DNA from 3 places in the Bacillus cihuensis genome. Region 2 is predicted to be linked to each of the others. Evidence: riboswitches for the same ligand, from Rfam matches in the RefSeq annotation. Region 2 holds a riboswitch; each other region holds the start of a gene.
What was found. A riboswitch is a leader RNA that binds a small molecule or an ion and turns the genes downstream of it on or off. The one in region 2 is predicted to bind cobalamin.
Positions count from the first base shown of each region.

Region 1: linked by a shared signal. The riboswitch ahead of mmgD (citrate synthase) and the one ahead of V179_RS0121910 (FecCD family ABC transporter permease) in region 2 are both predicted to bind cobalamin.
Region 3: linked by a shared signal. The riboswitch ahead of V179_RS0126380 (hypothetical protein) and the one ahead of V179_RS0121910 (FecCD family ABC transporter permease) in region 2 are both predicted to bind cobalamin.

Region 1 is NZ_KI632495.1:191,208-203,048, reverse strand. Features, by position in the region: gene V179_RS27225 (DHA2 family efflux MFS transporter permease subunit) at 1-462, opposite strand, end outside; gene V179_RS27220 (hypothetical protein) at 957-1,409, shown strand; gene prpB (methylisocitrate lyase) at 1,783-2,691, opposite strand; gene prpD (2-methylcitrate dehydratase) at 2,789-4,234, opposite strand; gene mmgD (citrate synthase) at 4,315-5,445, opposite strand; cobalamin riboswitch at 5,858-6,055, opposite strand; gene V179_RS0106735 (S8 family peptidase) at 6,217-7,197, opposite strand; gene V179_RS0106730 (sensor histidine kinase) at 8,093-9,532, opposite strand; gene V179_RS0106725 (beta-ketoacyl synthase N-terminal-like domain-containing protein) at 9,548-10,747, opposite strand; gene V179_RS0106720 (DMT family transporter) at 11,286-11,841, opposite strand, start outside.
Region 2 is NZ_KI632498.1:4,352-16,192, reverse strand. Features, by position in the region: gene V179_RS0121960 (PRK06851 family protein) at 1-658, opposite strand, end outside; gene ybaK (Cys-tRNA(Pro) deacylase) at 944-1,417, opposite strand; gene V179_RS0121950 (hypothetical protein) at 1,437-2,117, opposite strand; gene V179_RS0121945 (ECF transporter S component) at 2,114-2,605, opposite strand; gene V179_RS0121940 (cob(I)yrinic acid a,c-diamide adenosyltransferase) at 2,607-3,194, opposite strand; gene V179_RS0121935 (bifunctional adenosylcobinamide kinase/adenosylcobinamide-phosphate guanylyltransferase) at 3,208-3,633, opposite strand; gene V179_RS0121930 (histidine phosphatase family protein) at 3,585-4,214, opposite strand; gene cobS (adenosylcobinamide-GDP ribazoletransferase) at 4,172-4,963, opposite strand; gene V179_RS0121920 (bifunctional adenosylcobinamide kinase/adenosylcobinamide-phosphate guanylyltransferase) at 4,967-5,539, opposite strand; gene V179_RS0121915 (ABC transporter ATP-binding protein) at 5,749-7,173, opposite strand; gene V179_RS0121910 (FecCD family ABC transporter permease) at 7,179-8,243, opposite strand; cobalamin riboswitch at 8,402-8,581, opposite strand; gene V179_RS0121905 (hypothetical protein) at 8,815-9,063, opposite strand; gene V179_RS0121900 (hypothetical protein) at 9,105-9,413, opposite strand; tRNA gene V179_RS0121895 (tRNA-Arg) at 9,520-9,593, shown strand; gene V179_RS28490 (purple acid phosphatase family protein) at 10,734-11,841, shown strand, end outside.
Region 3 is NZ_KI632502.1:7,682-18,295, reverse strand. Features, by position in the region: gene V179_RS0126390 (hypothetical protein) at 1-3,429, shown strand, start outside; gene V179_RS0126385 (ABC transporter substrate-binding protein) at 3,861-4,826, opposite strand; gene V179_RS0126380 (hypothetical protein) at 4,869-5,378, opposite strand; cobalamin riboswitch at 5,565-5,783, opposite strand; gene V179_RS0126370 (AAA family ATPase) at 6,222-7,178, shown strand; gene V179_RS0126365 (DUF58 domain-containing protein) at 7,178-8,386, shown strand; gene V179_RS0126360 (transglutaminase TgpA family protein) at 8,383-10,608, shown strand.

The DNA of each region.
Region 1 (11,841 bases), on a different contig from region 2:
AGACAAAGCTGGACCAATTGCTGGAGCAAACGACATAACAAGTCCTACTAATCCCATCGCCGCTCCTCGCTTATTAACTGGAAAAATCATTAAAAATACCGTTTGCATAAGCGGAAGCATAATACCGGCTCCACTTGATTGAATCACTCTTCCAAGTAACAGCATTTCAAAATTAGGCGCTACACCCGCAACTAATGTTCCGAAAGCGAAAATACTCATCGCTGATATAAAGAGCTGCCTCGTTGAAAAACGCTCTAATAAAAAGGCACTGATAGGGATCATAATCCCATTCACTAACATAAATACAGTCGTTAACCATTGCGCACTATTCGCCGTAACATTCATTTCTTTCATAATCGGCGGTATGGCTGTAATCATCAGTGTTTGATTCAATATTGCAATAAACGCTCCTGCAAGCAGAAGCGCTACTATCGTAGACTGCTTATAATTTGGTGTTTCCATTCTTCCAATTCCTCATTCCTGATCAATTTCTTATGCTAGTAAGTAAGTATAATAATAATTGCTGCAAAACATACTTTTACAGAGTACACGATTTTACTTTATTTATCTATTGATTCGATTTAAATGTTTCTCAAATCTTTATGGTCTTAGACATTTTTCGTTTGTTTTTAAGGTCTCATAAAGTTAGGTTTGTATAACAAATTATATTATTCTTGAAATTTATGGAATGGCTATACTTATTCTAATTTTAACCGAACAATCAAAGTACATATATTTCCAAAACAATACAAATCGTATTCATCATGTAAATACTTACGTACCAAGCACAGTGCTCCCACCTAATTAAAACATATTACCAAATATCACAGGATTATCATATTAGTGAAATATTACTCTATTTATTTGGAAACTTGCTCCCTTTTCTTGCAAGACTAGGATATTTAGTATAAGCTAGGAAACATACTTATTTAGAAACATTCCTAAGGAGGCTAAGTATGTCTGAAATTCAAGATTTTGAAGTAGAAACAGTATTTGAGAATCGGGTGCATCAGCGTCACGCATTCTCCTTTAAGATTCATGGAGATGAGTTTAAAGGTCATTTTCATAATGACGAGATTCAATGGCTTCATCCCCATCCAAAACAAATGATTGGTGAAGAGAAATTAGAAATTATTGAAAATAAGATATATGAATTAATGAGTCAATACGGCATTTCAAGTGGAATTAAAGACTTTGAAATAATACAAGCATTCGAAGACCGGCTCCACGAACGGCAGCAATTCACTTTACAAGTGCAAGGTGAGGAATATAAAGGATTTGTACACGAAGGGGAAATACAATGGTTCCATCCGCAACCTATGCAAAAACTTGAAGATGATCATGTGCAGGCAATTGAATTAGAAATACATGAAAAAGTGGCAAAACAAGCAAAAGATAGTAAAGAATAATTAGAGAGTAGAACGGCAGCATATCGCTGCCGTTTTCTATTATATAAAAAATATCAACAATAACTATTAGCATGTTCCGCTATATAATTCGTTCATCAATTACAACTATATGTAATCTAATCGATTGTTACATATACGACATAACTGTGAAAGACTAGATAGAAAGACAAATGATAATGTGAAGCTTCAAACAGCGAGGGGTTCTTCTTACCCCACCTTAGCTTCCTCGATTCCATTTTGCCTTGAGGCGAGCTTTTACTTGCATGATAAACAATAATTATCCCTGAATTCATTTTCTTAGAAAAGTCATGATACATTTCAGTCAAATCTAGTCGATTGTTAAATTGTAATTTTTTCAGATTAGAGGCATGACCTATTGTTCTTTCGTTAATACGGTTTTGGAAATGTCTTTATCTAGGTCTTCAAAGTCATGATAAGCAATCGTTTCATATAACTCGCTACGAGTTTGCATATTTTGTAAAGCGCCTTTCTGTGTGCCTTCCTGCTTAATTTGTTCAAATACTCGCTCATATGCTTTGGCTGCAACCCGAAGTGAAGTAACAGGATAAATTACCATCTGATAACCCATTTCCTGAAATTCTTCGGCTGTATAATAAGGGGTCTTACCAAACTCTGTCATATTCGCCAGTAAAGGAATATTAATTTGCTTAGAAAACTGACGAAACTCCTCTTCAGATTGGAGTGCTTCAGGAAATATAGCATCCGCCCCTGCTTCAATATAAGCATTTACTCTTTCGATTGCTAACTCTATTCCCTCTACGGCCCTTGCATCAGTACGAGCAACAATATACATGGTAGGTGCAACCTGTTTAATCACTTTAATTTTTTGCGCCATTTCTTCTTTCGTTACAAGTTTCTTCCCATTTAGGTGACCACATTTTTTTGGAAGATCTTGATCTTCTATTTGAACAGCTGCTACTCCTGCTTCTTGCATTTCTCTAACAGTACGTGCCACATTCAGTACACCACCAAAACCTGTATCGATATCAACAAGTATTGGCAAATCAGTAGCACGAACTATATCTCTTGCTCGTTCTGCGACTTCATCTGATGTTACAATGCCTAAATCAGGTAAACCACGGCTTGCTGTGTATGCTGCCCCAGATAAATAAAGAGCTTTGAAACCTGTTTTTTTAGCTACTAGTCCCGCCATCGCATCATGAGTACCTGGAATTTGTAAAATTTCTGGTGCTGCTATTAATTTTCGAAAACGATTTGCTAAATCCGCTTGTGGTGATGGTTGATTTACGATCCAAGACATTTGCTTTTCCCCCTTAGATTATTAAGTGAAACATCAATAAGTGGGGGTTTTCTTCATTCCCCACTTATTGTTATTCCCGATCTACTGAAACTGCCCGTTAATGCGTGATAAATAAATCTACAAATTCATTTACTTTTAAGTTTGTTAAAATCTTGGGATCTAAGCAAGCCTTTTGGATTTGATTTTGTTGCTTAGATGAATAGTGCGTACTAATGTTACTTGTAAATTTCTTGATAATATCCGGAAACGCTTCTTCTCTTCGAAAACGGTGCCCAAGCGGATATTCACATTCCACAATATCTGAAACTGATCCGTCCTTATAAATTATTTGAATGGCATTCGCGATTGAGCGCTTGTTCGGATCAAGATAATCGACCGTATATTGTTTGTTTTCTAAAACCACCATTTTATCTCGCAATTGATCAATTCTAACATCATCTGCGGCTTCATCTTCATAATGGTCAGCTGTAATGTCACCATAAATCAACCCAATTGCCGTAATATATTGAATACAGTGGTCACGATCAGCAGGATTGTTCAACGGTCCTTTTTTATCAATTATTCGAATAGCTGATTCATGAGTTGTTATTTTTACTTGATCTATTTCATCAAGGCGGTTTTTTACTTCAGCATGCAATTTTACTGCACATTCTGCAGCTGTTTGCGCATGAAATTCAGCGGGGAAAGATACTTTAAATAACACATTTTCCATTACATATGAATCTAGTGGACGGGCAAGTTTCAATTCTTGATTATTGAATAATACATCTTGGAAGCCCCAGCCTGGTGCAGAAAGAGCTGTTGGATACCCCATTTCTCCTTTAACTGCCATCATAGCTAGGTGTACAGCTCGACTTGTAGCATCACCAGCTGCCCATGATTTTCGTGATCCCGTATTGGGAGTGTGACGATATGTACGCAAGCTAGAATTATCAATCCATGCGTTAGATAATGCAGCAATAATTTCTTCTCTAGTTCCACCTAGTGCTTTTGTAACGACCGCAGTTGTCGCTATTTTTACAAATAAAACGTGGTCTAGTCCAACCCGATTTAAACTATTTTCTAATGCTAATACTCCTTGAATCTCATGTGCTTTAATCATCATTTCAAGAACATCTTTCACAGTTAATGCTTCTCTTCCTTCAGCAATATTCACACGACTTAAGTAATCAGTTATTGCTAAAATACCTCCCAAGTTATCAGATGGATGTCCCCATTCTGCAGCTAACCATGTATCGTTATAGTCTAACCAACGAATCATGCAGCCAATATTAAACGCACCTTTAACTGGGTCTAGCACATATGAAGTACCTGGAATACGAGTACCATTTGGAACAATTGTACCAGGAACTACTGGTCCTAATAATTTCGTGCATTCTGGATATCGAAGTGCTAAAATACCACAGCCAATTGTATCAAGTAGAACATAACGAGCCGTTTCATATGCCTCTGTGCTAGTAATCTCTTTGTTTAATACGTAATCTGCAATGTCTGCTAATAACACATCTGTTTGCGTTCGATCAATTCCGTTTATTTTCAGCATTTTTTCATTCCCTTTCTATTATAATTCGTTTATTAATTGGATGGACGTCTTTCACAACGTCCATCCAGCGAGCTAATATCTTACGGTTTTGATAAAACATTGGGGTTATGACGCTCGCCAATATAATTGACACGAGGTCGGAAAAGTCGATTGTTTGCATGTTGTTCAACCACATGAGCACATAAACCTACTGTTCTAGCACTAAAGAAAATCGGTGTATATATTTCAATTGGAAGTCCTAGCATATAGTAAACAGGAGCTGCATAGTAATCTAAATTTGGATAAAGCCCTTTTTCTCTCTCCATAACAACTTCACCAGCTTCACACATTTTATAAAGTAAGTCGTCACCCTTAGAATCACAAAGCTGTTTTAATGCTTTTTTCATGATGAGTGCTCTAGGATCCATCTTCTTCATATAAACGCGATGACCAAATCCCATGATCTTTTCTTTACTGGCTAATTTCTGTTTAAGTAACTGCTTAAACTTTTCAACTGAACCAGCTTCTAAAAGCATGTACATAACAGCTTCATTTGCTCCTCCATGTAAACTACCTTTTAATGAAGCTACAGCTCCTGTTAAGGCACCATACAAATCAGATTGTGTCGAGGCGATAACTCTAGCTGTAAAAGTAGAATTCGGCATCTCATGTTCGCTATATAATAATAAAGATTGGTCAAATATTTTTTCCTCAATTGCAGATGGTACTTTTCCGGTAATCATGTAATAGAAATTGGCACTATATGATAAATCTTTTTTCGGAGGTACAACTTCTTGTTTATTAAGTACTCTGTAACTATTTGCTACGATATTAGGTACTTTCCCCAATAAAGTGTAGGCGCGTTTCTTATTTACTGTTAATGAACGATCATTAATTTGAGCATCATATCCGGCTAATGCAGAAATACCCGTTCTTAGTCCATCCATTGGATGTGTTTTCTCTGGTAATAGTTTTAATATCTTCAGAATATCTTCGGGAACATCATATTCATCCTTCAAAGTTTGTTCTTGTATTCGTTTTTCTTCTGATGATGGAAATCTTTCGTGAAGTAGTAAAAATACGATATCTAAATAATCGTTATTTTCTGATAACTTAATAAGATCATATCCTTGTATGACAATCTCACTATGAATTGTATCTAGGAAAGACAGTTTTGTTTCAGCTGCAATAACTCCATCCAGTCCAGGGGAATAATTTACTTGTCTAGTCATTTTTACTCCTCCAATTCAAATAGTCTTGATACAAGTTCTTGAAAGTATTATCAAAATTATGCAAAAGCAACTTCTTCTCTTCATCGTCTATTCTTTGTAATTCTATTTCATATTTTATTTTGTATGACTATCTTGTCGTGTTGGATCTCTTACAAACTAGATTGTTTAATATTACAGACTTAAAGCAATTGTTGTAATAGCCTTCTGTACTCTATAGCCCCCTTTTAATTTTTGCGAACTATCTTAAATAGCAACAAACAATACCGATTTATATTTTTCATTGGTGCTTTTAGTCTTAATAATTGATTGGAACAGGAACTAAACACAAAAAAACAACTTCTAATAAGTTGTTCATTCACTAAAAAATTTTATTGCTATCTCATCCACGACTATCCCTAGCCTTTCAGGGACTTAGTACTCTATTAATTAGGAAGGACTACCGGCTCATGATAATTGATTTTCGAATCTTCCCATTTTTATTGTCCAAGAACAGAGGCATTTTTCGGTGCGCTCTCAATTACAAAAGACGGTAGTTGCGGGACTCAAATCAACTTCCCTTTTAAGTAGATATAAAAAGTTCTTTATTCACACCTATTAATTAGCTTATTCAATTTTAAATATAACAAAATATTCAAAATATTGCAATTTTTTATTTTTTAATTTTCCCAATTAGAAGTTGTGAATTGATCACAATCTTTTCCTAGACACGCTCTGACCAAGGGGTATCTCCTTATATGCAAACTTTTTCCTTTAGATAATTTAATTATGATGTTAATTTTCTATGTGTAAGTTAAACCCTTTTAACAGTTCTTTTATTTTTTCTACCTTCCGGTGATTTAGTTTTAGCATTCCATGTCCTTCTTGAGTCTCTGGATTTCCTAGTGGAACTGTCTGTTTTAAGAGTTCATTATATACTTCTAACTCTGTTAATCTATGCCCAAGAATTGTTTCAAACTTGTCTATTAATAGATCAACAGCCCCTGACACATGTGGAGCGGCCATAGATGTACCAGATAATACGGCAAATTGGTTACCAGGAAAGGTTGATACAACTTGCTCCCCTGGGGCTACTAAATCCACTTCACCATTAGAATTACTAAATCTGGATATGCGTCCGCGCTGGTTAATCGAACCTACAGCTACAACTTCCGGATAAGCAGCTGGATAACTGTACTCAATTGTATCGGCAATTCCATCCCCATCATTTCCTGCAGCACACACGACCATTATATTTGCTTGAACTGCGTTTCTAATCGATGAATGTAAGGATGGATCATCATTTGATCCCCCTAATGACATAGAGATAACCCGTACTTTTTCACCTTTTGGGCCAGTCCAATTGATAGCGTAATCAATAGCTGATGAAATGTTGTCTGTAGTTCCTTCTCCTAATCCATTTAAAGCCTTAAGTACTAACAATTTCGCTTTAGGCGCTGCACCAACTACTCCAAAACCATTTTTTGCTGCTGCAATAATTCCGCAGACATGTGTCCCATGTCCGTTATTATCGGCAAAATTAATAGGATTACTATTATTATCATCTGTGAAATTATACCCTCCAATAATTTGATTAATTAAATCAGGGTGATCTGGCTGGCATCCCGTATCAATTACAGCCACTACAATGTTCTCTCCTTTATAACCTTCCCTCCAAATTGAGCGTGCGCGAATCATTCTTATCCCTCGTGGAACTTCCACAGTGTTTTCTTTAACACCTTCAACACGGAACGGTATTAGTTGAACATTAGGCAATACGTTCCTCTCCCTTCAAATTAACCCTAATTGGGAAGTAGCAACTCCTTTTTTAAGGACAGATGTGGAGTATCACACTTATAACCCGTTTAGGTTAGCTAAATTAGCATTTCTTTATTCTATGTACGGGGATAAGCATTCGCTATAAACCTTTGTATCATTTGAACTTATAGTTTACTAGGGAACTACCTTACTTTTATCGATTTTAAAAAACTATAATAACAGCTTTCCTACATACCGACAAATTGAAATAATTACATTCAGATGGGTTATGTTATTCCCCCCTGACCCATTCAACCAGAAATAAGGAGCTGTAAAAAAGCTCCTATTGTGAAGTGATCCCCTCGTATCAAAAGGTCCACTAATTATTCTTAATGCATCATATTTATAACCGGAGCCGGACTAGAACCGCGATACCCATGGAGTTCAAATCCCGTCTAGTACCAATTCACCCTTTCATTTTAGATCGCCGCCTAATCTTTATTATCTTTTTAATGGAAAATCTTTTTAATTTAGAAAATCGAATTTCAAAAGTCCAATTGTTTATCCAAAGTGATATTCCTGTTTCAAGGATAATAAATAAAAGAAAACATGATATAACTATCCAAACAATCTTAGTTAATGTAATCATCCCCCTTTACTCTTTACTATTCAATTTGTTGAGTATATATAACTCAATATGTTATGGCAATTAGCATAGCGGTGAGAGTGGAAATCTGTTCTACTTGCGAAAGAAAAGATAATTAGACCTTTTCGCAAACACAAAACCTAAGAAGACTCTGTCTTAAGCTATAAGTTTATACTGTCGTTTACCCTTGTAATAAATAAAGTTATACTTTTACGGAACATAAAAAAGCACCCATTCAGGTGCTTTCCTATAATTTATACGATTAACTCAGTGAGTATAAAAGTCACTGAATATATATTGAGGTAATATTATTTGAAAATGTGTCCCATTAGGACTGCTATCGACTATTTTTATATCTCCACGATGCTCAAAAATGATTTTCTTTATAAAAGGTAACCCTAGACCTAATCCATCTTTTTTAAAAGAGATAAAGGGATCAAAAATGGCTTCCCAATTTTCTAAAGGTACACCTTTTCCAGTATCAACAATATCGATAATGATTCTATCACCCTCAACAAGAGTAGTCACAACGATTTTTTTTACTTTTCTATCCTGTGGTATAGCTTCCAAACTATTTTTAATTAAATTCACAAACACTTGTTTTATATAAGTATCATTTACATAAGCTTTTAAAGTTTTATACTTTTTCTCAAAAGAAATTTCTACAGAATTTTCTTTGAGGACTTCTTTTGATAATCCAATTGCTTGATCTATTATTTCATTAAGATCAAACATTTTAAAATCAATAGATTTATATTTTATATATTTCGTGTAATTTAGTGTTAAATCATTAAGCTGGTCTGCAGCAATTTGAATCATTTCATTCATATTTTTACCTTGTTCTGGTAATGGTGTCAACTCACTCATCAATTTTGAATATCCTTTAATAATTTGTAATGAATTTTTCACTTCATGAACTAAGCTCGCAGTCAAATTACCAGTATAATCTAATTTCTTTTGGCGTTCCAATAATTGGTTGTAACTGATTGTCATCTTCGTATTCATTTTTACAAAAGAGAAGATTATGATGACAGAAAAAATAATAACGCCAAAGCTACTATACAATGCACCTGTCCCAGGTACAAAGTTTAATAAACCTGAAAGAAATAGTAAAAAAGAGCAGAAAGAAAAAGTCCCTAAAAACCCTTTTAAATAGATATTTTGAATATATTTAGAAATAAAATAAGAAAAAACAATAAAAATTACAAAACTTGCTGTATGAAACATATATAAAGATTGAAGCGGTCCATACTCTGGAAAATAAAAAGAATTGTTGGTATTTATTATCTGCACTTCTTTCAGTCCGACTATTCCATAATCTGTTAAATTAACAATAAAAACAAAAGTACTCCAAACTACTAATAAAATCAATACCTTTTGATTAAAAATTGATACTAAAGGACGATAAAATTGGTTATCTTTAATATATGCCGAATGTTTTTTTACCGTAACATAAGATAAATAAAACACTAGAGGAATCATAAATGTTGGACCTGCTCTAAAAAACTTAAATAGTAAGAGAATAAGTTCTTCAGATATGACCCCTTTCAAATATAATACCGCAATATCTATTTGCCAAAAACTAATGGATAGCATATAAAACAACAAGGCATATGATAATTCCGAACCTTTATAAATCTTTAATACAGAAATCGCCAAAACTATAGGGATTATACCTATAATAACAATCAAAAACGATATGATCATTTCTAACTCACCACTCTATTTATGTCTCTTTATATATGCACAGGCATTGTTACCCCCATGACCATGATTCGTTATTGCTACTTCATTTACCTCTTGATGCCAAGTTTCTGTCACAATGGACATTTCTTCATATCCCTCTTTATTGGTTCGAATTGTCGGAGGGATAAATCCGTGATTAATACTAATTAAAGAAGAAATAACCTGTAATACCCCAATGGCTCCATATGGGTTACCAATCATACTTTTAATTGAAGTATAAGGAACGTTGTGATTAAATAATATTTTGGAACATCGTTCCTCAATTCTATCATTCACTTGAATTCCTAATGCCTGACTATTAATATAATCTGGTTTTCTTCCTTCTATCACTTCTTTTAAAGCGCTAATCATTTGTTCGCCAGTTTCTTCAATAGAATAGATATGTACCCCATCATTGTTTGATACAATCTTGTCAATTTCACCTAAAATTTCAATATTCCTCTTTCGTGCATCTTTTTCTCTTTCCAGAATTATTACGCCAGAACCTTCAGAAATTGCAAAACCTTTACTATGTTTATTGAATGGTACCGCACCTACATTTAGTGTTTGATCGATGGGAATAGACTTTGTTTTGGCAAAACCAAAACAAGCCATTTTATTCACTAAACTATCTGCACCACCGACTACAGCTACATCTATAATACCATTTTTTAGGTATAGCATTGCATCTTGGATAGCTTCTAAGCTAGATGTACAACCAGTGGTTATCGTTTTTGTTATCCCCTTGATTGATAAATAATGAGCGATTTCAGCAGTAATGCTATGATAATTTGAAAAATGAGAAAAAGTTATGGGCACTTTCCTATAATTATTATCATTTACATGAATGATTGAATCATGAAAAAGCTTCTCACCAATTGCTCCCACAGAGATTCCAAAAAACAGCCCAACCTTTTTATCCGTTAAATCCGAAAGCTGAGCTTGTTTTAAGGCTTCCTTTCCTGATGCCATCCCGAGTAAAGTAGCCCTTGGTAATCGTTTAAACTTATTATCTGTCTCCAATTCATCTAAACCACTATTTAAACGCCCAATAATTGTTGTCTCACCATTTGGTGAAAGGTCTGTAACAGTTTCTAAACAACATATCCCATTTTTTAAATTATTTATGTATTGTGCAATATTATTTGTGTTTGGGGCTTTTACCCCATATCCTGTTACAACTACTTTATCTTTCAAACTTACCACCCTTTGATTATAAACTATTCCAAGATGTAATTATTCTAAATGAGATAGAAGGCAGTATTGTTATTATAGTATAATTATCGCGAAAATTAATGGACAGATATTTAAAGGAGTGATTCATTTCAAAATAACCCATCGAGTTTTATTTTTTCGGAACTATTTCAACGAAAAAAAGATGGTCTTCACTTGATAGGGAACAAAACAATACTTTCCAAATTTCACTTTGGGAATTATTATTTTTTCATTTAATATATTAAACTGCTTGGTATTCTCTCAAATTCACACCATTAACTATTGAATTATATCATTATTCAGTTGGAATTTGCTACTTTTTACCCATTTATTCAATCGCTATTATATATAGTCCTCTACTTATATGTATTCTTTATTAACCTACTCAAAATGAGAAAAAATATATTCATTTAATAATAGTCCTTTTGCAACAAAAGCAGCTCTCTAATGTTTTGTATGGAAAAAAGCAACTGAATTTATTTACTATACCTAAACTTAAACCCAGTTATCCTTTATCAGCTTAGTTTTCTAAAAAAGTTTTTTTGTTTTGATCATAGGCAGGTTTAGGTGCTTTGAGCGTATAGAACAATCCACTAAAAATCAAAAATATACCCAGCCATTGGAACCAAACTGGACGAAAGCCAACCAGCAAGATATCTAAGAGAATGGCCACAGCAGGGTCTACAAATATCATAAAGGAAACGATGTTTGTAGATAAATGACGAATGCTATTAAAAAACAGAAGGTACACTATACCTGTATGAACAACACCAGTAAGAACTGCGTAAAACCATTGAGTAGAATTTATTGATGTATAACTTGGAAAATGAATAAAAGGAAGTAGAATTAGAATACCAATCAGCATTTGAAGGAATGTGGTCGCATATACACTTGTCTTTGTAATACTTTTTCCAAGAAGCATTGTTGCTGCATAGAAAAATGCTGCAACAATTCCGTATATAATTCCTTTCCATTCAAAAGTATTTGAGCTAAACCCTTCTGTCCCCATAATAAATAAAGTTCCTATAAAACATAGAGTGATAGCTAAGATTGAGAACAATTTCAACTTCTCTCTA
Region 2 (11,841 bases):
CTTTTAGAAAATAGCGCTTGGCTATATCTTCTGTTAAATTCGGCACATAATCGACCGCTCCTATTGGAGTAGCTGCCCCTAAAAACCGGTGCCTGATTTCTGACTTTTTATTAATAAAAATTTCTCCAAAAAAGGTATCCTTCAATTTCTCAGTCAGCTTATTCACCTTCTGAAAATCTAGATTGGCGATGTAGATTTCTTCCCACTCATCATGGACTGCTAAAGCGGAAGCAAATAAAGAATAAGCATCTTCAAAAGCACCGTTGATTTCACTTGTTAACTTCATAATTTCTTGCTTATTTTGACTAAGAGTTTGCGAATCCCAAGCGGTCCCAAGATTGATATATTCTTCTATTGCACCTGGTGCTTTTGGCTCTATTACATGTGGTGCCGTACCATCCACAATTCCAACCTTTAAATCGGTTATGATCACTCCATCAATTGAATCTGAATCTGATGAGCAATGCATGAGCTGGATATCGAACCCCTTCTCCACCCATTCCTTCCCTACTTTCTTCATCAATGTAGATTTTCCAGTCCCTGGGCCACCTTTTAAAATATATAATCTTTCTAACTCCTGCAAATTAGATTCATATAAACTGTGAAATCCTTTTGCTGTGTTTCCACCTGCAAAATAATGTTTGGTTTTTCCAGTCACCTATTCAACACTCTCCTTTATGCCCTGATACTTGAGAGATATCTTTGCTTTCAACGCTAGCATATGCAAGAGATGTAGATTGGGTGAACGCCTATTATGAGAGCGCCTATCCATATAAAGTGAAACTTCAATCAGTCAAGTTGTCTTAAACCACCCATTGATTGTTAGTCCGGGATTTTACTACAAATTAATGCGAAAAAAGGATCGAACCTCACAATCTTTTATACAATGCTAGATTGCATTAGTATAGATCTTGCGGTTAGACCCTTTTATAGGATATCCTCTTTATTTAATTAACTCGACAAACTTTGCTTCAACTGTTTCAGCAAGCTTGTTTGGTTCCACTTCTATTTGCGTGCCAATCTTTCCAGCACTAACGATCATTGTAGCTAAAGCTAGCGCGCTTTTATCAATAAAAGTCGGGTACAACTTCTTCATTCCGACTGGTGAACAGCCGCCGCGGATGTATCCTGTCCATTTTTGTAACTCTTTCACAGGAAGCATTTCCATTTTCTTCGCTCCTGCCGCCTTAGCTGCTTTTTTCAAATCAAGTTCGCCACCGACTGGAATGACAAAAACAAATAGATTCGGTCCACTTTGCGAAACAAGCGTCTTAAAAACAGCATCAGCTTGTTTGCCAATTTTATCAGCTACCGCTGTGCCATGGATTTTTCCATCTTCATTGTCATATGTAAGAATTTCGTACTCTACTTTTTTACCATCAAGGATTCTCATGGCATTTGTTTTACTCACACGCATAATTGCCATCCTTTCATATTTAACCTACAAAATAATATCCTGCTAATTTTCTTAATTCTTCTTCAAGATGATCGGGGTAGGAAATAAGGAAGCAAGTTGAAGGTCCTGCAGATGCATCAACGTTGACTTGATTTCTTAGTGCATCTGGGATATCCGTATCACTCAACTTTCGCCATTCATATGCAATACCCTTTGATCCGACTGGGAGCACGACTACATCTTCGTATTCACAAACTGCTTTAAACAAAGAAAGTGGTGCAATACGGTCCTCCTTCTCGATGACCTCATTGCCAACAAGAGGATGTCCGATAATAGCCACTTTCCTCATCCGATTGATCTCGACTGAGCCATTCCATTTACCGATCACGATCATTCCAAGAGCAGATTGTAATAATGGTAGATTGCTTTCTGTACTTCCAGTAATCGGCAAATCCAAACCTAGCTCTTTTTGTCCCGCCAACACTCCTGTGCAGATATCATCCCATGCTGCTTCACCGCAAAAATTCTGAACAGTTACCGCAATCGGAATGGCACCTGCTGCCATGCATTCCATTACCGCTACCCGAAAGGAGTAATATGCTGTCACTTCATAAGGAACTTTTACAACATCCTTTTCCTTTATGCCAATGCCGCCGCTATTATCACATGAAATAATTAAAGTTTCAGAATGAGAGATCGGCAATTTTAATACATCTCTCATTTCTTTGTACCTTCGCTCATCATTTTTTGCAAAATAGGTGTCAATCGCGGCAGTAAAATTAGGGCAATCCCTAAATTAATCGCTGTTGCAATGGTTAGCGATGGAATTAATGCCACAAAAAATGACCAGCTGATAATAATTATGAAGGGGATTGGAGAAATAAATGCATTTCCAACAAAAAATAACAGAGATGCCCCGAGCTTATTACCCCCTCGATACAAAATCCCGAATGTCCACGCAAGCAAGGCCATTTCTAGCATTATGATGAAATGAAGGGGTCCGAGCAACATTCCACCTATAATAGCTGAAATGAGATGCCCGAGTCCGCCGACAACAGCCCCCGCAACTGGGCCGAGTAAACATGCCGCTAGTAACGAAGGAAAACTGTCCAGTGCCACACTGCCAATAATACCTGGTATTTTTATAAAAGCACCTGCTGCCGATAAAGCAATAAAGATGGCAAGGGCGCTCATTTGTTTAACATTCATTTCAATCCGTTTGCTCCTTTTTCTTGGTGTTGTGGAACACTTTCGCACTTCTGACATATTCTATATCTTTCACCCCTTGGCGTACATTAATCACTCGCGCAAGCGCAAAGAAGTAGTCAGATAATCTATTTAAATATTGCAGAGACAGAGGAGAGACCGCGGCCCCTGATTTCATAAGCGTTACAGTCAGTCGTTCAGCCCGACGCACAACCGTTCGAGCAATATGAATGGTTGCTGCTGGCTTCGTTCCCCCTGGTAAAATAAATTTCTCAAGTGGCGGTGCTTCCGAAATATATTCATCAATACGCTGTTCTAAATACGTAATAGCTTCTGCAGTTAGCTTTTCCGGTGCTTTATCGGAAATCGTTGCTAAATCACCGCCACAATCAAATAATTCATGCTGGATCTTCTCCAGATCTGCTAAAACATCCGCGAATTTTGTAGGATCTAATTCCGCCATAGCTAGCCCAACGTAGCTGTTCACCTCATCAACCGTTCCATACGCTTCAACTCGAATGTCATCCTTATCCACTCGGCCGCCAATTACGCTTGTTTTCCCTTTATCTCCTGTACGTGTGTAAATATTCATGCTTTCATCCCCCCTATTTTAATTGTTGATTTAAGCCATACCAAATGATATCGACGCGATTTGATAGGACTGTCAAGTCTTGATATACCCAACCTGTAACATCCCGCCAAGTTCGGTCTAGTTTGTTCATCGGGACAATTCCCTTGGAAATATCTGTTCCAATCATTATGATTAATCGATCTTCTTCCTCCCGCTCCCATTCGCGCCAGCTTTGGATGTACGTCTTCCAATTAGCGCGAATGTTTGAACCATCACGACTCTCTACATCATTCTTGATCCACATCTCAATTCCTTCTAATACAATCTTTTTTTCTGAAAAATCATTTGACCGAACCGGGAGTGGATGATTATGATAAGCCGAAATCCATTGTTTTGGCTCATATAACGCCCTTACCCATTTTCTTTTCCCATTATAGGCACCGCCCGTAATGAAGTGCATCTCTCACCCCTCCTCAATTGCTCGTAGCTTTTCCAGTAAAGCTCATATCCACAGCCATATGGAATACTCCATTCCCAAAATAACTTTTGCTCAGGAGCATAATAGACGAGCATATTACGAATAACCCCACCATGTGTAACAACCGCAATATTTCTAGTTCCCTTAATCTCCATTTCCTCTACCATCTCGCCCCAAGCTTTAAGTACTCTTTTATTGAAATCTTGGTAGCACTCCCCTTGTGGTAATCCGATTTCAAATGGGTGCTCAAGCCAGCGCATATAATGAGGGAAGCTTAATAACTGCTCATAGGTTCTTCCTTCCCACTCACCAAAATTCATTTCACGAAATTGCTCTTTTAATATAGGTTCACACTTTGGAAATAAGATGTTTGCAGTTTGAATGCAACGATTTAAATCACTGCAGTACAAATCCTCATAATTTGGATAGCTTGATTGTAACCGCTCAAGTTCCAGCAACCCTTCTGCTGTCAGCGGCGAATCTGTCCATCCTACATATTGTTTCTTCATATTCGCCTCTGTCATGCCATGGCGAAGTAAGGTAATCCCCACACCGTTAGCCATAAAAACAGTTCCACTCCTTCTACGGATGCCCCCAGAACATCACCAGTAATTCCGCCAAACCAGATTAATGTTTTTCTGCGGATCAATAAAAAGAGAATACATGCTACCGCTATCATGATTAAACTCATATAAAGTAAAGATATGCTTATGTAAAATGCCATCATTAATAGGACAATTAGATATAACCCATATATATGTATACTGCTTTTTTTCGCTGCTCTTTGAAAAAAGGCTGCCAGCCCTTCTTGTTTAGCGAGCGGCATTGTATAGAGCAACATCCCCATCACCATTTTACTTATAGCAGGAATTAAAGCAATTAAGAAAAAAGAAGCAAGATTCATTCTTGAAATGATTTCATAAATAAATAGAAACCTCGCGCTTAATAAGATAATCACGGATAAAACGCCAAATGCTCCCGTTCGTGGGTCGCTCATAATTTCAAGCCGCTTTTCCTTGTCCTGATAGGAGAAAAGTGCATCACTTGCATCTATCCACCCATCAAGATGAAGACCTCCAGTTAGAATAATCGTCAAAAGCCAAACGAAAAAACTAATGGCTAGCAAAGAGAAAGGCGTCCACTCCATGAGCGCAAAGAGACTGCCGCTGGTTAGCAAACCGAGCGATAGCCCTGCAAGCGGAAAAGTTTGAACAGCTCGATGAATGAATGGTTCATCCATGGGAAGCGGCTTTTTTATCGGAATTGCCGTGAAGAACTGAAGATTAATCAAATAACCAATTAGTACACTCATTCTTTACCTGTTTCCTTTCATCAAGATTGGAATACCTGCCTCTACCAAATAGGCCTGATTTGAACGAGCAATAAGTTCCTGATGTAGCTTGCCGATTGTTTTTTGATAAGCCTGCACGATTTCATTGCTTGTTAAAGGCTCGTGCAATACTTCATTACTTACCACAATTAAGCTAAAGCAATGCTTGCGTATTGTTTCGATACTTTCCAACATATTTCTCATTACATTTTGGAGATGTTCTTTACTTAGGCCCGAATTGATTGAAAACAACTCATTATCAAGCCAAGTAGTTAAACAATCTAGTAAGACAATTGTCTGTTTACTGTAAAAGGGGATGGAATGATCAATATTTCTAGGGAACTCACCTAAAGCCCATGGATTGACACTGTTTTGACGAGATTGCTGATGCAACCCAATCCGTTTCTGCATTTCTTCATCTTGTGCTCTGCCACAAGCCAAATAATACAATAAGGTTCCACTATGGGTTCGCGTCAGCTCATGGGCAATCTCCTCTGCAAACGTGCTCTTCCCACTACGCACGCCCCCAGTAATAAAATAGACGGGCGCTTTCTCCATTTTATTCATCCTTCCATTCATTATTTTGTATGAAAGACATGGGGACGGTGCTTCGCAATTTACTAAAATAGCCAATCTATTTATCAGGTATACTGATTTTATTGAGAAGGCATCCAATATTCCAGCTCCGCACCGCCACCATTGTGATTAGGCGAGTGTAGCGTGCTTAATCATATATCCTTCATGGTAAATCATGGCGTTTTTACGCCCTATTCGTTTTGTATGGCAAGCAGTATGCATTCATACACACCAGAGCTAACTAGCTTACGTAATGATTCCATAGATTCACCATGCCGAATGTCTGTACCCCGTTGCGAAGCAGCAATTAAGATGCTGTCCTCCGTCATTGTTTCTTCTCCATACCCGTATAACGCCTTCACCTTTGCTTCCGTTGCAGTTACAAGGCATTGAATAAATGCTTCTTCCGTTAAACACCCATTTACAAATACCCATGTATGGATGTTTGATCCTATCACTTTTTCAGACTGAACGACATGATGTGGATTATGGATATTCCTTTTTCCAGCCGTTACCACGATAAAAATTGAAATATTATCTCCTTGATAGAATCTGACCGCTACTGTTTTCAGATCAACATTTGTTATCATCCCTATCGTCTCACTTCGATTAAATCCATGAGCTGACAAGTACTCAATCATTTCCTTTTGAGGATCTGAGCAATCAAAGGTACGCTTGTTATGACAATTCACAAATGTTTGGTACCAGCCATTCCCAATCTCTGTCATTCCTAATGATATCGTCTTAAGCGGGATCGGTGATTTCAATGCAAGCCAATCATCTTTCTTTTCTATATATTGCTCGTTAATTACTAAAGTTTCTTGCTCTTTTGCAAGATGAGCTGGAACAATGAATAATTGTGATTTAGGAACATTGGGATGTGGGTAATTTTCAATGTCTGTTTGGTATACTGCTTGAACGCGTTCTCGTTTTAACACTTCATTCGGTTTATCATTGATTTGAATTTGTCCTTTATCCAAAAGTAGCAGTCTATCACAGTAAAGACTAGCAAGATTTAAATCATGAAAAATAGAAACAACAGTCAGATCTCTTTCCTTTGTCCAACTTTTCATCAAGTCGAGTAACTCTTTCTGATAGGAAAGATCCAAATGATTTGTCGGCTCATCCAAGAAGAGAATTTCCGGTTCTTGTGCCAATGACTGTGCAAGCAAGACACGCTGTCTCTCACCACCAGAAAGCTGGTCAAATGGTAGATGTTGAAACGGAGTAGTACCCGTCTGTTTCATAACTCTTTGGACCACTTCTTCATCTTCCTTTGACCAACTCTGTAGTAAACCCTTTTGATGCGCATATCTGCCAAGCGAGACTGTTTCTTTTACCGTATAGGAAAAAGCCTGTGTAGAGTGCTGTGGCAAGACAGCACTTACTCTAGCCAGTTCCTTCGTACGGTACTCCTGCAGCCGTTTTCCTTTAAGCAAGATCTCACCACTATGATAAGGTAAAATGCCACTCATCATTTGAAGCAGCGTAGTTTTTCCACTGCCATTCGGTCCGAGAATTCCAAACAATTCTCCTCGAGCAACCTCGAATGAAAGATTTTTCAAAACAGGCATATTCTTGGTATACCCACCTATCAATTCAGTAACAGTTAGCATATTTATCACCTTCGTTCTTCTATCCTGCGCCGTTTTAATAAAATTATAGCAAAGACGGGGGCACCAATTAATGCGGTAATAACGCCAATTGGTAATTCAGCTGGGGAAATAATAACCCTTGACACAAGATCCGCCAAAATTAAGAATCCCGCCCCAATAATCATCGACAACGGCAATAAATGCTTATGATCTGGACTAACAAGTCGTCTCGTGAAATGTGGAATCACTAAGCCAACAAAGCCTATTGTCCCTGAAACGGCTACAGCAGCCCCGGTTAACAGCGAACCTGCAATCAAAATCATTAGCTTTCTTTGTTTCACGTTCACACCCAAATGCTGGGCACGCTCTTCTCCAAAGGATAAAGCATTCAGTTCACGAGCATTCAGCATAAGGATCACAGTTCCAACGATAAAAAATGGCAGAATAATCCCCACATAACTCCATCCTCGCATTGATACGCTTCCTAATAGCCAGCCAATAATCTGACGTAATTCTTCTCCAGTCAAGGCAATCATTAAGGAAATAAACGCACCTAAAAACGAACTAAAAATAATCCCTGTTAAAATAATTGTCTCTACCTTTATCGAGCGATCCATTTTCTGTGCAAACAACAACACAGAGAAAATCGTCAAGAATGAAAACAAGACACTTAATAACGGTAAAGTAAATAAGCCAATAACAGGTAGAGAAAGCCCAAAGAAAATCGTTACAACTGCTCCTACTGAAGCCCCAGAAGAGACACCGAGTGTATAAGGATCGGCTAACGGATTTCGCAAAAGCCCTTGAAACGCTGCACCAGAAATGGCAAGGGATGCGCCTACTAAACCGGCCAACACAACACGCGGCAAACGTATTTTCATTACAATATTTGTGAACATCACATTCGCTTCAGTTGAAAGTGGTAATTGGAACACTTCCTTGCCAATAATTTGGAAAAGCTCCGAAACAGGGACTGATACCGAACCTACTGAAATTCCAACAATCATTGAAAAAGCAAGAAATGCAAATGCAAGTATATAAGCTAATTGTTTACCATTTTGTAAATTTTTTTGCTTTAATGAATTTCGCAAATTCTACTAGTCCCCTATCATACGTTTTTACAGGGAATAATTAAAAGGTCAGCCTCCACTATTTTTTCAGGAAGGCTGACCCTTATGAGTCAATCGTCTATAGTATGAACAGATATTCCCGTACGTCTGCCACACACCTTCCTATCCACGTAGGTAAATTTGGTGCACAAATACAGGCAGGTTTCCTGGCTTATGGTCTACACTTACAGCACCTTCCCATATTTTCATACAGTGGCTATCTACTGCTCGCTCGCATTTACAGTGGCGGGACCGCGTTGGATTTTCACCAACTGCCCTTTTAAGTCTTAGAAAAAGACACCTATTTCGTTTTTGTATTTTGTTTCTATCCATCTATTATACACAATTGAACGCGATAATTAGTCAGAAAATTATTACATAATGAGTCAACAGACAATCTTTTTTATCCCCTGTCACAACAACTCTTTACTTTTTTCTTTGCTCTGATTCTAAGTACTTTATTAGCTCTTCGTCATTATTGGTTCGCAACACTTCTTGTGTATAGTCAAAAATAATATAGATGGGGATGCTCTCTATTTTCAATTCAGGATATTCAGACGATAATTCTATCAGTCACTATCGTGCGAATTGGGCTCAAATCATACTTATGTTCAGCAAAATTAATAGGACTGACATCTGATTTTCCAAGGATAGTTATTGCGCTATTTTCATGTTCTCTCGGCAATAATACCTGATCAGAAACGAGCTGTTTAATGTCCAGTTTAATGGAATATGTCGTCTCTTTCCCAGCCAGCCACTTTGCATGGATAAGATAAGATTTATAACCAACCCCATTTTCCAAGGTATACTCTCTGAAACTGACTGTATTCCACCCCTCCGTTCTTATAAAATCCTCTCCATCTCCAAAATTGCAATCTCTGAAATGCAGAAACCTTCCGGCTCTTCAACAAATTCAACTGTAAGTTTTGTTCGTGGGTTAACCTTCGTAATAGGATCTTCTTTCTGGCTTTTCACAATTACGGTCCCATCCATTTTAAAACTGCGAACCTGATAAGCAATCCTATCTCCATCCACTGTTGCTAGTAACTCTGTAGGTTTATGAAGTTTCTTTGTTTTGGCTTTATCCAGGATATATAATGAGAGAGCGCCCCTAAACACAAGAACAACTATTAAAAAAATACTTTTTTTCATTAGATCCCCCTATTTATTTTAAAGTGGGCCTAATTTTCTTTAGCGCATAAATCTTGAAAATTTTTCTTATAACAACTATAATATATCAGTCACACTCTTTTCATATGTCCCAGTAGCTCAGCAGGATAGAGCGACAGCCTCCTAAGCTGTAGGTCGTAGGTTCGACTCCTATCTGGGACGCTAAGTAGAAACAGCCAAAACCTTGATATTATAAGGTTTTGGCTGTTTTATTTTATAGTACAGTTCAACACATTTTATATGATACAGCTGTTTTGCCGAAAATCTGCCGAAAACTAATTATGAAGCTGCCCCTTCAAAGGGCATATTTCTTCAATTCCACTCACATGCCCCACCGTCCCTATCCCGGTCTAAATCATAAGGACCTTTATCTGGCCCCCGTTGGCTTCATAAAACAGCTGGGCATCTTCCTTGTTGTCAAAGTTCGAACAATCATAATCCTATGTTGCGTAGGAATTGGGGTTTCCTTTCCTTCCTCTTCGCATCCTGAACTCGTCGGTTCTGCCTCATAACTATTAAGAAGAGTACATATCCACATTCCAAGAAGAGCTATACTAATAATGCTCAGAATCCAAGGAAAGGATTTACGCCAAATACCAGGCTCGAAAACTTCGTTGTTTCTTCTCTTAAACATATTCAAAGTCTACTTTCACGTTTACTAATAATCCATTTATCACAACGAAAAGAACGATTGTTTTATTAAACAATCGCACTCGATAGTAAATTTCAATAAATTCAAGTTTATTCTGTCGACCACTGTTATAATTCAGTGAATTACATCATGCCGCCCGTAAGGTGAGAGTGTGTAATTTCTTTAATGACGTATGCGAAATGTGCGGTATTTCAAGGACTTTAACACATTCAATATATATTATTTTTGTTTACCGGTAAAGAGATACGAGATAATGAAAAAGAGGCTCCTCAAAAGTTTACTCAACTATGAGAAGCCTCTATTAAAAATCCTCTATGTTAGCAAAATGTTTGCATTTCACTCACACAACCCCTTAGATTTGGCTTTTCATATTTACAAATTTAACAACAAAATTACGAATATTTTAAAAATTAAACGGTCACAAATCTCGACTTGGGTACTATTGCCTAGTATTTCATCCTCGATAGTGAAAATCTACACTCTTAAATAATAAGAGGAAGTGTCACTCCCCTCCCTACCTCGCCCATTTTTAGACTATTTTCCCATTTTGTCCTGATTTACCTTTTCTTTACTCTATTCATACATCCGCTAAATAACTCTATCCTATGGTTGAATCATAATACATATTCGTACAAAGGGAGATGGATTGAATGAATTTTAAGAAGATGTTCAGCACCACAAAAAGCAGAACAATTTTACTATCAGCCTTGCTGGTTGGCGCAGTTCCGACGATGAATGTTGTACTTGCCGACCTGGCTGCAACAAAGTACCCGGCTTCGGAGACGTACAAGCCTACCCCTGTTCCAGACCGTGTAATCCTGAACTGGAAAGGTGACACTGCCACTACTCAAGCTGTTACCTGGCGCACCGATACTAGCGTTGTCACACCGCAAGCCCAGATTGCTGTTGCTGGGGATGGCCCATCCTTCAAGCAGCAAGCGGTCACCATTATTGCCGAAAGCTCAAGTGAAGTAAAAGGAAATCAGGAATACACTTCAAAATACCACACCGTTAACTTTGAAGACCTCAATCCTGAAACAAAGTACTTGTACCGTGTCGGAGATGGGGTCAACTGGAGCGAGTGGTTTGAATTCGAAACAGCTTCCAACAAGGCTGAGCCCTTCTCCTTCCTTTACGTTGGAGACGCGCAAAACGACATTAAAGAACATTGGTCCCGTGTTATCCGTAATGCCTATTCCGACATGCCTGATGCTGACTTCATCATCCACGCTGGTGACTTGATCAACCACGGGGATGCCGACGAGCAATGGGGTGAATGGTTCGAAGCTGGCGGCTGGATCAATGGCATGGTTCCTAGCATTGCTGCACCAGGAAACCACGAATATGGAAAAATCGTTAAAGGCTCCCCAAATGGACTTTCCCCATACTGGAAGCCACAATTTGCTTTTCCTGAAAACGGACCTGCCGAATATAAGGAAAATGTCTACTATACCGATTATCAAGGCATGCGTATCGTTACCCTTGATACGAACCTTCGCGGCGTAGCCCTCGACAAGCAAGTCGCATGGTTAGAAGAAGTTCTGACCAATAATCCGAACAAGTGGACCGTTTTGACATTCCACCATCCAATTTTCTCAACTTCTCCTGGTCGTGATAACGGAGAAGTTCGTGACAAGCTGCTTCCTGTCATCGAAAAGCACAGTGTGGATCTCGTTCTTCAAGGACATGACCACAGCTACGCCCGCGGCATGGTCACTAATGTTTCTAATGGAACAAATGCAATGAGCGAAAAAGCCG
Region 3 (10,614 bases), on a different contig from region 2:
GATTACATAAGACTTAGCAGTGCATATGAACGGCATTATCACCAAGTGCGGCAGCAAGTAGCAATAATGGAAAAGCAACAGAAAAAAGATGAAACGGTTCAATCGAGCGAAATTCCAAATGAAGTTCCACATAACATTCAGCGAACTGAAGAGTTCGTGCAAAAACCAATTCAAGATTCATTACAAACACCAATGGCTAGCCCAAAACCAAGGCAAGTCATTCAACAGCAATCTGTTGTGAAACCTGTAAAATCAGTGGAGCAAATTCGAGAAAGAAATATAACACTTGTCTTGGTAATGGGTGTGATTCTGCTCTTGTTTGGCGGTCTTATATTAGCGACGTCAACGTGGGGAGCCTTGAATGCTGTTCTGAAAGTTTTCTGTATTAGCATGGTGTCAGTGTTTTTCTTTGGGATGGCTTTTATCGCCTTCAAACTAAAAATTAAGCAAACGGCCTTTGCCTTTTTAACGCTCGCAAGTCTATTCATTCCAATTACGATATTATCAGCTTCGTATTATCGGATATTTGGAGAATATTTATCGTTACAAGGTGATGGGAGAGGGTTATTAGGGTTGATTGGCGGAGTGATTTGTTTGGGGCTCTATTTTGTAATTGCTAAGCGTTTTGCTTCGAAATTATTCACTATTCTTTCATTGTTCACCTTTGCGTTAGCGGCATGCTTCGGCTTCACCTATGTGGCGCCAACTACAGAAACATTATTTATACTACTCATAATGTTTAACTTATTATTTTTATGGTATATGGATCGTTTGAAAAATCATCAACAATTGGCGTTATTCAAACCCTATTTATTTTACTTCATCCAATTCAAAATTATAGTCGAAGCGTTTGTTGTGTTTGTGCTAGCTTCAAGCACAGTATTTTATTCGTTTACTTTGCTCTTAGCATCACTGCAATTCCTACTGTTAACAATAAAATACAATCAAAAATATTATAATTTTGCCTTTAGTATTGTATTCAGCTACGGCTATATCCATCTTGTCTTGAACTCGGCTGTATTGAGTGATTTCACTTCTATTGCTTTTGCCGTACTTCCAATCGTGTTCTTTGCTCTATATTTATTTATGGCTAACAAAAATGAAGAAGTATCGAAAAGCTTTGTATATACGGGCATTACAAGTAGTGTGTTTGTATTTGCCTATGTAAATGCGCAAGTGTTTGGAGAAGGATATGCACAAATATTCTTTGCACTGATCCTTCTAGCCGCACAATATGTATTTTTAGCCATTCAAACAAAGAAAGTGGTATATACTTATCCAGCACTCGTCTTATTTAATCTTTCACTTGTTTATCTTGGCTGGGCATTCGAATGGACCTATACGGTGCACTCTAGTTTCCTATTTGTGATTCAAATCCTCCTTTATTTAGGACTGTTTGTCTATAATTTTGCCAAAACAATGGAGGTATTCCGAACGAGTATAGGGATTCTTTCGAGTAGTGTGATGTTGTTTTTGACTTATATCAATTTGGTGAATGGAGATTGGTTAATCGTCAGCCTCTTTCTTGCTGCGATATCTGGTTTATTATTTTTCAGTCATAATAAAGTAGCGGAAAAATGGATGAAGGATATAAGTACGTATGGTTTTCCGTTATCCCTAGCTGCATCGTTGCTTATTTTGTATCTGTATAGTAGTGAAACAAGCAGATGGTATGATCTTGTAATTCCACTTAGTTTACATGTCATGATTGTCGCTTTCCTCTTAATCGGACTAGGCTATTACTTGAAAAGTTCATATAAAAGCTTTTTCAATACCTTTTTTATTACCGGTCAGGTCCTATCGATGGTGTCGTTTATGACGCTTTATTTTGGAACACTGTCAGCTATTCTGATAACGACTTTAATGATGGTCTCAACAGCGATCAATATTCTGTCCGTTTATGTATATCGTCATCATCCTCTATGGATTCTAGTTGTCTATACTTCAGCAGGCGTGTATGCATCGATCTGGGCAATATTTAAATTCGAGAATGAATATATCTGGATGGCTTACCTATTTGTGGGACCGTTATTGTTCTACTTCTTGTCAGAGTATGTGGGGAAATATTCGAAGGAAGGCAGAAACTATTTCTTTTGGTTTAGTCAGCTGACAAATCTGCTTGTGGCAACACTAGGTTATCTTTATATAAGTATGACAGGGGCCAATCTGTATTTCTACTTAATTCCGCTTAGTCTCCTTGCAATCAGTGCTGTAAGAACGACCATTACCTGGGAGCGTTTTATCTTTACATACGTTGGATTTACCGTTCTTCAGTTGCAAGTATTGCTGTTTTTCCAGGAATATGGGCTATCCAATTATCTACTATTTGCTTGGACTTTGACGTCAGCTCTTATAACGATTCTTTGGAGTCGAGTGAATCTAGAATGGAAACGGATGATTGACTATTATTTACTGGCATTCTTAAACTTGACTCTCATTTTATATTTAACAGATTGGAATATGTTCCATTTTTCTAATTACTTAAATGTACTTTCCGTTATGCTTTTCACTAGTCAAGCCGGGTTTGTCATCTATTTATTGATGAAAAGGAAATGGGAACATTTCATTACGATCCCACTTCTTTTGGCATTCTTGTATTATGTGCGTTATGCGAATGAACTATCAATACTGGCAGGTACACTTGTGTTGTTCGTGGCATTATGCGTGATGACTTGGATGAGTAAAGTATTTTTCCGGGCGATGATCCGGAAAGAGGAAACGTATCTGGCGATTGATGTGTATCGTATCGCAGGATTTCTGTATGTGATAGCAATTAACTGGCGTGTTGTTATGTATACAGCAAATAATCCTGCTTTAGAAATTCTATCAGCCTGCTTAGTCAGCGGATATTTATTGGTTATTCGGGCTTTCACTTTAGATTCACTAGAAAAGAAAATCTATCTATCGGCAGCTGTGTTATGGAGTTTGTATCCATATTATGTCGTTGTTGACCAGTTTACGATTCCTAATCTGATAGAAACTGAAATTATGATTCTTCCATTGTTTATTATCAGTACACTATTGCTTAGAAAAGTAATTGTTTCGGGGAATATAACACAAACAATTGAATTAATAATTGTTCCTTTATTATTTTTAGTATTAATCATGGACGCTCTACAAGGAAATACAGTAAATGATGCATTGATCATTGGTACGTTGGCTTTAGTTGCAATCATCTTCGGATTCGTTATGAAATATAAGTCGTATTTCTTTGCAGGGACAGGAACTATTTTGTTAAATATTTATATGAATACCAATCATCTATGGGGCAATCTGCCATGGTGGCTCTATTTGATCATTGGTGGTATCGTTCTTATCGCACTTGCCAGCTTTTTTGAATGGAAAAAACAAAAGGAAAATACGACGTCAAAGGAAATTCTTGAACGTAACAAAGAAAAAATTCGGAAATGGTTTGCGCGTTGGAGGTAGAATGATGTGGTTGATGAGTCATGTTTCATAACAAGTAAAACATCCATGAGCGCCTGCACTAAAGCCCAACGATGAAAAAGTATCAGGTTTTATAAACTGTATCACCTTATGAAGATGGCGGTACGGAGCTGATTTTACGAAGAACCGCCTCATGTCCATCATACAAAAAAGAGATTGTTTGATAACGAAAAGGTCAGGACACATCTACTATATATTGTTTAGAAGACGGTTAAATGTCATGGTAAAGTGAAACTACAATCAGTGGGAGGCTTCATACCCCACTGATTGTTAGTTGAACCATTCGGGCATTAACGGTATATAGAGTGTGAGGTCTGACCCTTTTGGGTTCTTTTCTGTACAAGAAACTTTCCGAGGTTGCTGGGCTATGCCTAAGAATAGGGAGAGCCCACGCCACAGTATGAAGTTTCGGTTTATTTAAAAAGTTCAGGATAGACGGTTTTGGCAACAAGTTCGACAGCTTCGCCTATGCGTGGTCCTGGGCGGGACATCACGTCTTCATTTAAGTAGTATACTTTGTCCTCTTTAACGGCTGTAAGTTGGTCCCAACCTGTACGGGTCTTAATTTCTTGCTCAGGGTTTTCAATAAAACCAGCAGTCGTTGTGATGACATCAGGATTACGCTTAATGATTTCTTCCTCAGAAACTTTGATCCAACCTTCTTGATCCTCAAAGATGTTGGTTACCCCTGCTTTTGCTAAGATTTCTTGTTGAAATGTCTTCTTGCCAGGTGTATAGATTTCTGGAGCAGGGCTTATTTCTAAATAGACACTTTTCTTTTCATTTACAGTGTCCGTTTTATCAACCACAGCTGCAATTTGGTTTTTAATTGCATCGACGATTTCAGCGCCTTTCTCCTTAACGCCCATTACTTCTGCAATTTGCTGAATGTCACCGTAAACATCTTCAAATGTAGCAGCAGATGCAATGACAAAGATTGGGATTCCAGCGTCTTTCAGTGGCTGTAAGGTAGCCTCGTCACCAATCGTATAGGCGATAATGACATCGGGATTTAATGCAATTATTTTCTCTGCATTAATATTCATTGAATCAGAAACTGATTCAATGTCGGCTGCCTTTTCTGGATAGTTATCAACATCTGTGACCCCGACTATTTTTTCACCTGCACCTAGAGCAAAGAGAATTTCTGTATTACTTGGCTGAAGGGAGATAACTTTTTCAGGGACTTTATCAAAGGTGATTTTGTTGCCAAGATCGTCAGTTACTGAATATGGCTGGTCCTTTTCTTGTTTAACTTCACTTGCAGGGGCATCATCCTTATTTGGTGCTGATTGATTATTATTCCCACACCCAGCAAGTACTAAAGTAAATGAAAGCATTAGGGCAAGTAGCCAATTGTTCGATATGAATTGTTTCATTGTGTTCTCCTCATTTCTTATTCCAATTATTGAGTGGATGCATTATTTTTTCGTCGATTTAATGTCATAACATATACTCTCGTGAGGGATTTCATCGACGCCAAGTTGTTTATTGACATAGACGGCCATAACGAATAAAACGTTCGCTAATAAGTGAGTATAATCGAACAAGATTTTAGGAACTTCTCTTTCAAGACTCACTTTATGAAGCGCTCGCACCGATTTCTTGGCTTCGCTGCGGCAAGTATGTAAAATGCAAGCTCCAGGAGTTCCTTGTGGCAAAACGAAGGTGCTGATTGCGTCTTTTACCTCTATTGAATAAAAATCATACATGCTACTCAAGTGATCTAAGTCTTCTTGTGTAATGCCTAAACGTCCGCGTACTGAGCCATTTAGGTTATACCCCATGTCGAGTAAATACATTAAATCTTTGTGTACAACAGGGACATCCTTTGTAAATGCACATGCTAAGCCGATTCGTGATGTCAAAGAGTCAGTCCTGATTTCAAAGTCCACTGTTGAAGCTGATTCGCGCATGTATGGATAACACATAAAACGGAAATCTTTTTTTGCCAAATATAATCCCCCTTATCTGCTAAATAGAGTGAATCCCCCTTTGGATCGCTTCCTATAACAAAAAAAACCGACCAAGAAAATTGGGCGGCACACCATCATGCATATCCAGTTGGAAAGAAAAGATGAGAGTTTGCCGTACAATCCTCTTATCTTCCGAAGAGTATAATACGCTGGAAAGAAGGCAGGTCTCCTGGCTTGTGCTTCATTTTACTTTAAGAACCTTCCCATTAACATCACAGAATGTTGCACTTTGCTCGATTCCGTTAAATAAACAGTGGTTTATCCTTATTTCATGGCACTCACAGTTGCGGAAACAGCTTCGGTTCTTCACCGAATTCCCTATTAAGCTGAAAGTTCAGCACCCTTTTTCTGCAAGATTATATTCACTTATCAGTAGTTTACCATATAATTCTGATAAAAAACTTATACTTTCACTAGATATATTTAGTTTATTTTTAACATTCGAATAACTACTTGTTTAATAAAAGATCCAATGTTTTAATTGTGGATTCAAGTTGATAAAAACTTTTTGGTACGAAATCTACAGGCTTATGATTTCGATATCGGATAGTAAGTTTTCATACATGCGTGGAATAGAGTACTTTAGAATTTTATCTAACCATATTAATCTCTGTTAATAGCCTGAATCTTTTAAGTAACTCAATTATGTAAAGATTGTAAATATACTGGAAAAAGAAGGGGTTTCGAGAAAGTTGTCGAACTTAGTTTCAAGAAATGGTTTATATCAAATAAGAACAGGTAAGAAATTTTTCGGTTTTTTTGAAAAAATGATAAGGAATGGTTTACAGGAGGTAAGAAATGACATATGAAGGAAAGCACCCAAAATTGAATGAAGTAATCCATAATATTGAGAAGGTTATTATTGGGAAAAGAGATATAGCAGAATTAAGTGTAGTAGCCCTACTGGCGGGTGGGCATGTTTTGTTGGAAGATGTTCCGGGTGTTGGCAAAACAATGATGGTTCGTGCGCTGGCAAAGTCAATCAGTGCAGATTTTAAACGTATTCAATTCACACCTGACTTGTTGCCATCTGATGTAACAGGCGTTTCCATTTATAATCCAAAGGAACAAGAATTTGTTTTCCGACCTGGGCCAATAATGGGAAATATTATCCTCGCTGATGAGATTAATCGAACATCTCCAAAAACTCAATCTGCTTTATTAGAAGGGATGGAAGAGGCTAGTGTGACGATTGACGGTGTAACAAGGGTGTTGGAGCAGCCGTTCTTTGTCATGGCGACGCAAAATCCTATTGAATATGAAGGAACCTATCCGCTACCTGAAGCTCAATTGGATCGTTTTTTATTAAAGATGAAAATGGGATACCCTGATATATATGAAGAAATGGAAGTTCTTAATCGGGCCCGCTTAGTACCGCCGATTGAGAATCTTGCGCCAGTGATGTCATTGGTTGAACTGCGCGGTTTGCAGCAAGAGGCAAAGTCCATCATTGTCGATGATACGATTAAACATTATATTGTTGAAATGACACAAAGAACACGTAATCATCGTAGTGTGTACCTAGGTGCAAGTCCTCGTGGATCAATAGCCTTAATGAAAGCATCTCAAAGCTATGCACTATTATGTAACAGAGATTATGTGTTGCCGGATGATGTTCAATATCTTGCCCCGTTTGTGTTATCGCATCGTCTCATCTTGAAATCTGAAGCGAAGTACGAGGGGATTACAGCTGAGCAAGTGGTTGCTGAGATTATTGAAAATAATCCAGTGCCAGTAAAAAGGGCCGTGAATTAATGATGCAATTATTAGTGGAGAAAATAAGACCTTATGTAAAGGTCATTATGCTCATTTGTTTAGTGTTCTTTGCATTTGTGTTTGCGATGTTTCAAGGAGGCTTCCTAAGTTGGTTTTTACTCTTTACGTTTCTGCCTTTTGCCCTTTGTTCGATCGGTGTCTTTTTCTATCCGATACACAAGTTCACAGTAACAAGATCATTAGATAAAACGGAGTTTAGAGCAGGGGAAACGATTGAAGTAAGAATTGAAATTTCACGAAAAGACCGCTTTCCGCTTTTATTTCTTTTGATAGAAGAAGAGCTTGATGGCAGATTAGGTAAAAGCGCTTCGATGAAGAAAGTAATTATTTTTCCTTGGTTTCGGAAATCATTTTCACTTAGGATGAAGCTTCATAATCTACCAAGGGGAGACCATAGCTTATCGGGGATTCGTCTGAAAACTGGAGATATCATTGGGTTATTCGACAAGGAAGCCAAGTATGACCTTCCAAAAAAAATTCTAGTCTGGCCTGCTTACTATGATTTGGCGTATAAGCAATTGGAGAATTTCTTTGATCGTGGCGAAGTAGGGTCTGTAAAAAAGATGCAGCGCGAGTATTCCATTGTCAGTGGAGTTCGAGAATACCAACCGGGCGACCAAATGTCTTGGATTAATTGGAAAGCTACGGCCAATAAGAATGCCATCATGACCAAGGAATTTGATGAGCAGAAAAATCATGATGTGTATATCATTTTAGACGAAGAATCCTCACAATCCTTTGAAGATTTGGTTGTATTTGCTGCCTCATTCGCGCATGCCTTACTGAAGAAAGGGGTACTTGTTGGATATGCAGGTTCAGCGATGCATGAAGCGCCCCTAGCAGTCCGTGGCGGAGATGGCCAGAGGCAAAGGATATTTTATCGACTTGCTAAAACAGAAGCAGATGAAAAAGGAAGCTTGCTTTCTTTGTTGGGGTTACATCAAACTATATTTACGCAAAATGCAGCAATCATTATAATTACTTCCCATTTGACTCGAAGAACAGTGGAACAAATCAGTGCTTATAAAACCAACCAGTCGTTTTCAATAGTTTGTATAAAAAGAGAAGAGCCGTTGACAATTGAAGAGCTAGCGGCAAGACAATCCGCTTATACAAGAGGAATGAGAGTTAGTTACTTGGATCGGGGACATGTTGAATCTGGTTTAGTCGAGGTGGTAGCACAATGATTCAAAGAAAAAGCCTACTCGAAAGCTTGTTTAAAGTGGTTTTATACGGATTTGGAGGTTTGTTGTTATGGGAATGGCTACAGCCGGTTAATCAACTGACAGATACTGATAATATGGGCATGTTTATTGTTTTTATGTGTCTTTCTTTGCTTACATACTTCTTGCGGGTGCATTGGGTAGCAAGAATTCTGATTTTAATGGGATATATGACTCTTGCCATTCAGTATTTATATTCGCAATTGTCACTTTTTGATCTCGCTTGGATAGGGGAACTTATGGGTGATATGAAATTGAACATTTCAAGAATCATGGAAGCGGACTGGATGTTATTAACGAACAGCTTCAGAACATGGTTATTTTTTATTTTGATTTGGCTTATTTCGTATTTAATTCATTATTGGGTTACTATCCGTCGAAATATCTTTTTATTTTTTCTTCTCACGATTGTTTTTTTAGCGCTTCTTGATACATTTACCCCATATGATGCGGATACTTCCATTATACGTGTAATGATTATTGGTTTAGTTGTGCTAGGATTGCTCGCTTATTTCCGTTTATTTGAACACGAAAAGTTAGCGGTGTCTATGGATGGTTTACGAAGATGGCTTATTCCGTTATCAATCATGGTGTTGGCTAGCGGGACAATTGGTTTTGCGGCACCGAAATTACAACCACAATGGCCAGATCCTGTTCCGTTTATTACATCCTATGCAAATAAATCATCAGGAGATTCGAATGGTGCAGGAAGCAAGCGTGTTGGGTATGGAGAAAATGATACAAAGCTAGGTGGTTCAATTTCAGACGATCAAACTGTTGTTTTTTATGCTGATGCTTCGACTCGTCATTACTGGAAGGTGGAGAACAAGTCTCATTATACAGGCAAGGGCTGGACGAGGCTTGATAATCATGGCGAATTGACTGAGTACGATAATGATCAGGATATTGTGAACCTTACTTCAGCTGCAGCGTTACCTGGAATGAGACTTCAAGAACTAAAGGCGTCCGTAAAAATGGAGCAATTCTACAATCATGTTCCGTATCCGACTCCTAGTATTCTTCAAAGAGTTTCAGCTGATGATGCCGATCAGTATATGTTTAATGACTCGACGAATCTATTGACAGCACAATCGAAAAGTTGGGGCAGGCTCAAGCTAACGGATTATGAAATCGATTATTTTCTTACAACGTTTGATAGAAACTATTTGAGAAAAGTTACATCTGCAAATAATATTCCTGAGAACATCATGAATACTTATACACAACTGCCAAGGAATCTACCTGAAAGGATTCGCAATTTAGCGGAAAAGATCACTAGTACTCAAGATAACTGGTATGACAAAGCAAAAGCCATTGAAAATCATTTTGATGGGCCAGAATTTGTGTATGATAAGCAAGACATTCCTTATCCGGAAGAGCGACAAGATTATGTGGATCAATTTCTATTTGAAACACTTCGTGGTTATTGTGATAATTTCTCCACTGCAATGGTTGTTTTATTGCGTTCCCTTGATATTCCGGCACGCTGGGCAAAAGGGTATTCTGATGGGGTAGCAACGATTAAAAACGGTGAATCTATTTATATGATCACAAATAATAATGCTCATTCATGGGTAGAGGTTTATTTTCCCGAGGTTGGCTGGGTTCCATTTGAGCCGACAAAAGGCTTTAATAATACAAATCGGTTTTACGATGCTTCTGTGAATACTCAAGCTAATATGAATGATCATGATGCGGCTATAACGACTCCAGAGAAAAGAGAGCCATCTCAACCGGTTAAGAAACCATTGGAAGAAGTCGATCAAACAAATCAACGAACAAATTCAAAGTCCGTTGATATTTCTTGGAAGGTACTTTTGCGAAATATCGCGATTGGTCTTGGAGGTGTGTCGATACTTACATTTTTGTTTTATCAATCGAGAAGAAAATGGCTACCTTATGTATTTATTACAAGATATAAAGGGAAAAATAGTACAGACACATTTACAAATGCTTATCACGTCCTCCTTAAACAATTAAATCGAGCAGGTGTACAACGACGTGAAGGCCAGACGTTGAGAGAATACGCGGTTTATGTTGATATTGTTTATAGCATGGCCAATAATAATATGCTGAAGCTTACTGAGGGATATGAAAGGTTTTTGTACCGTGGAGACCAAGAAAAACAAGTTTGGAAGCAGTATCAAGAATTATGGGAAAATTTAATTAAAGAAACTACCTCTTGACCATGT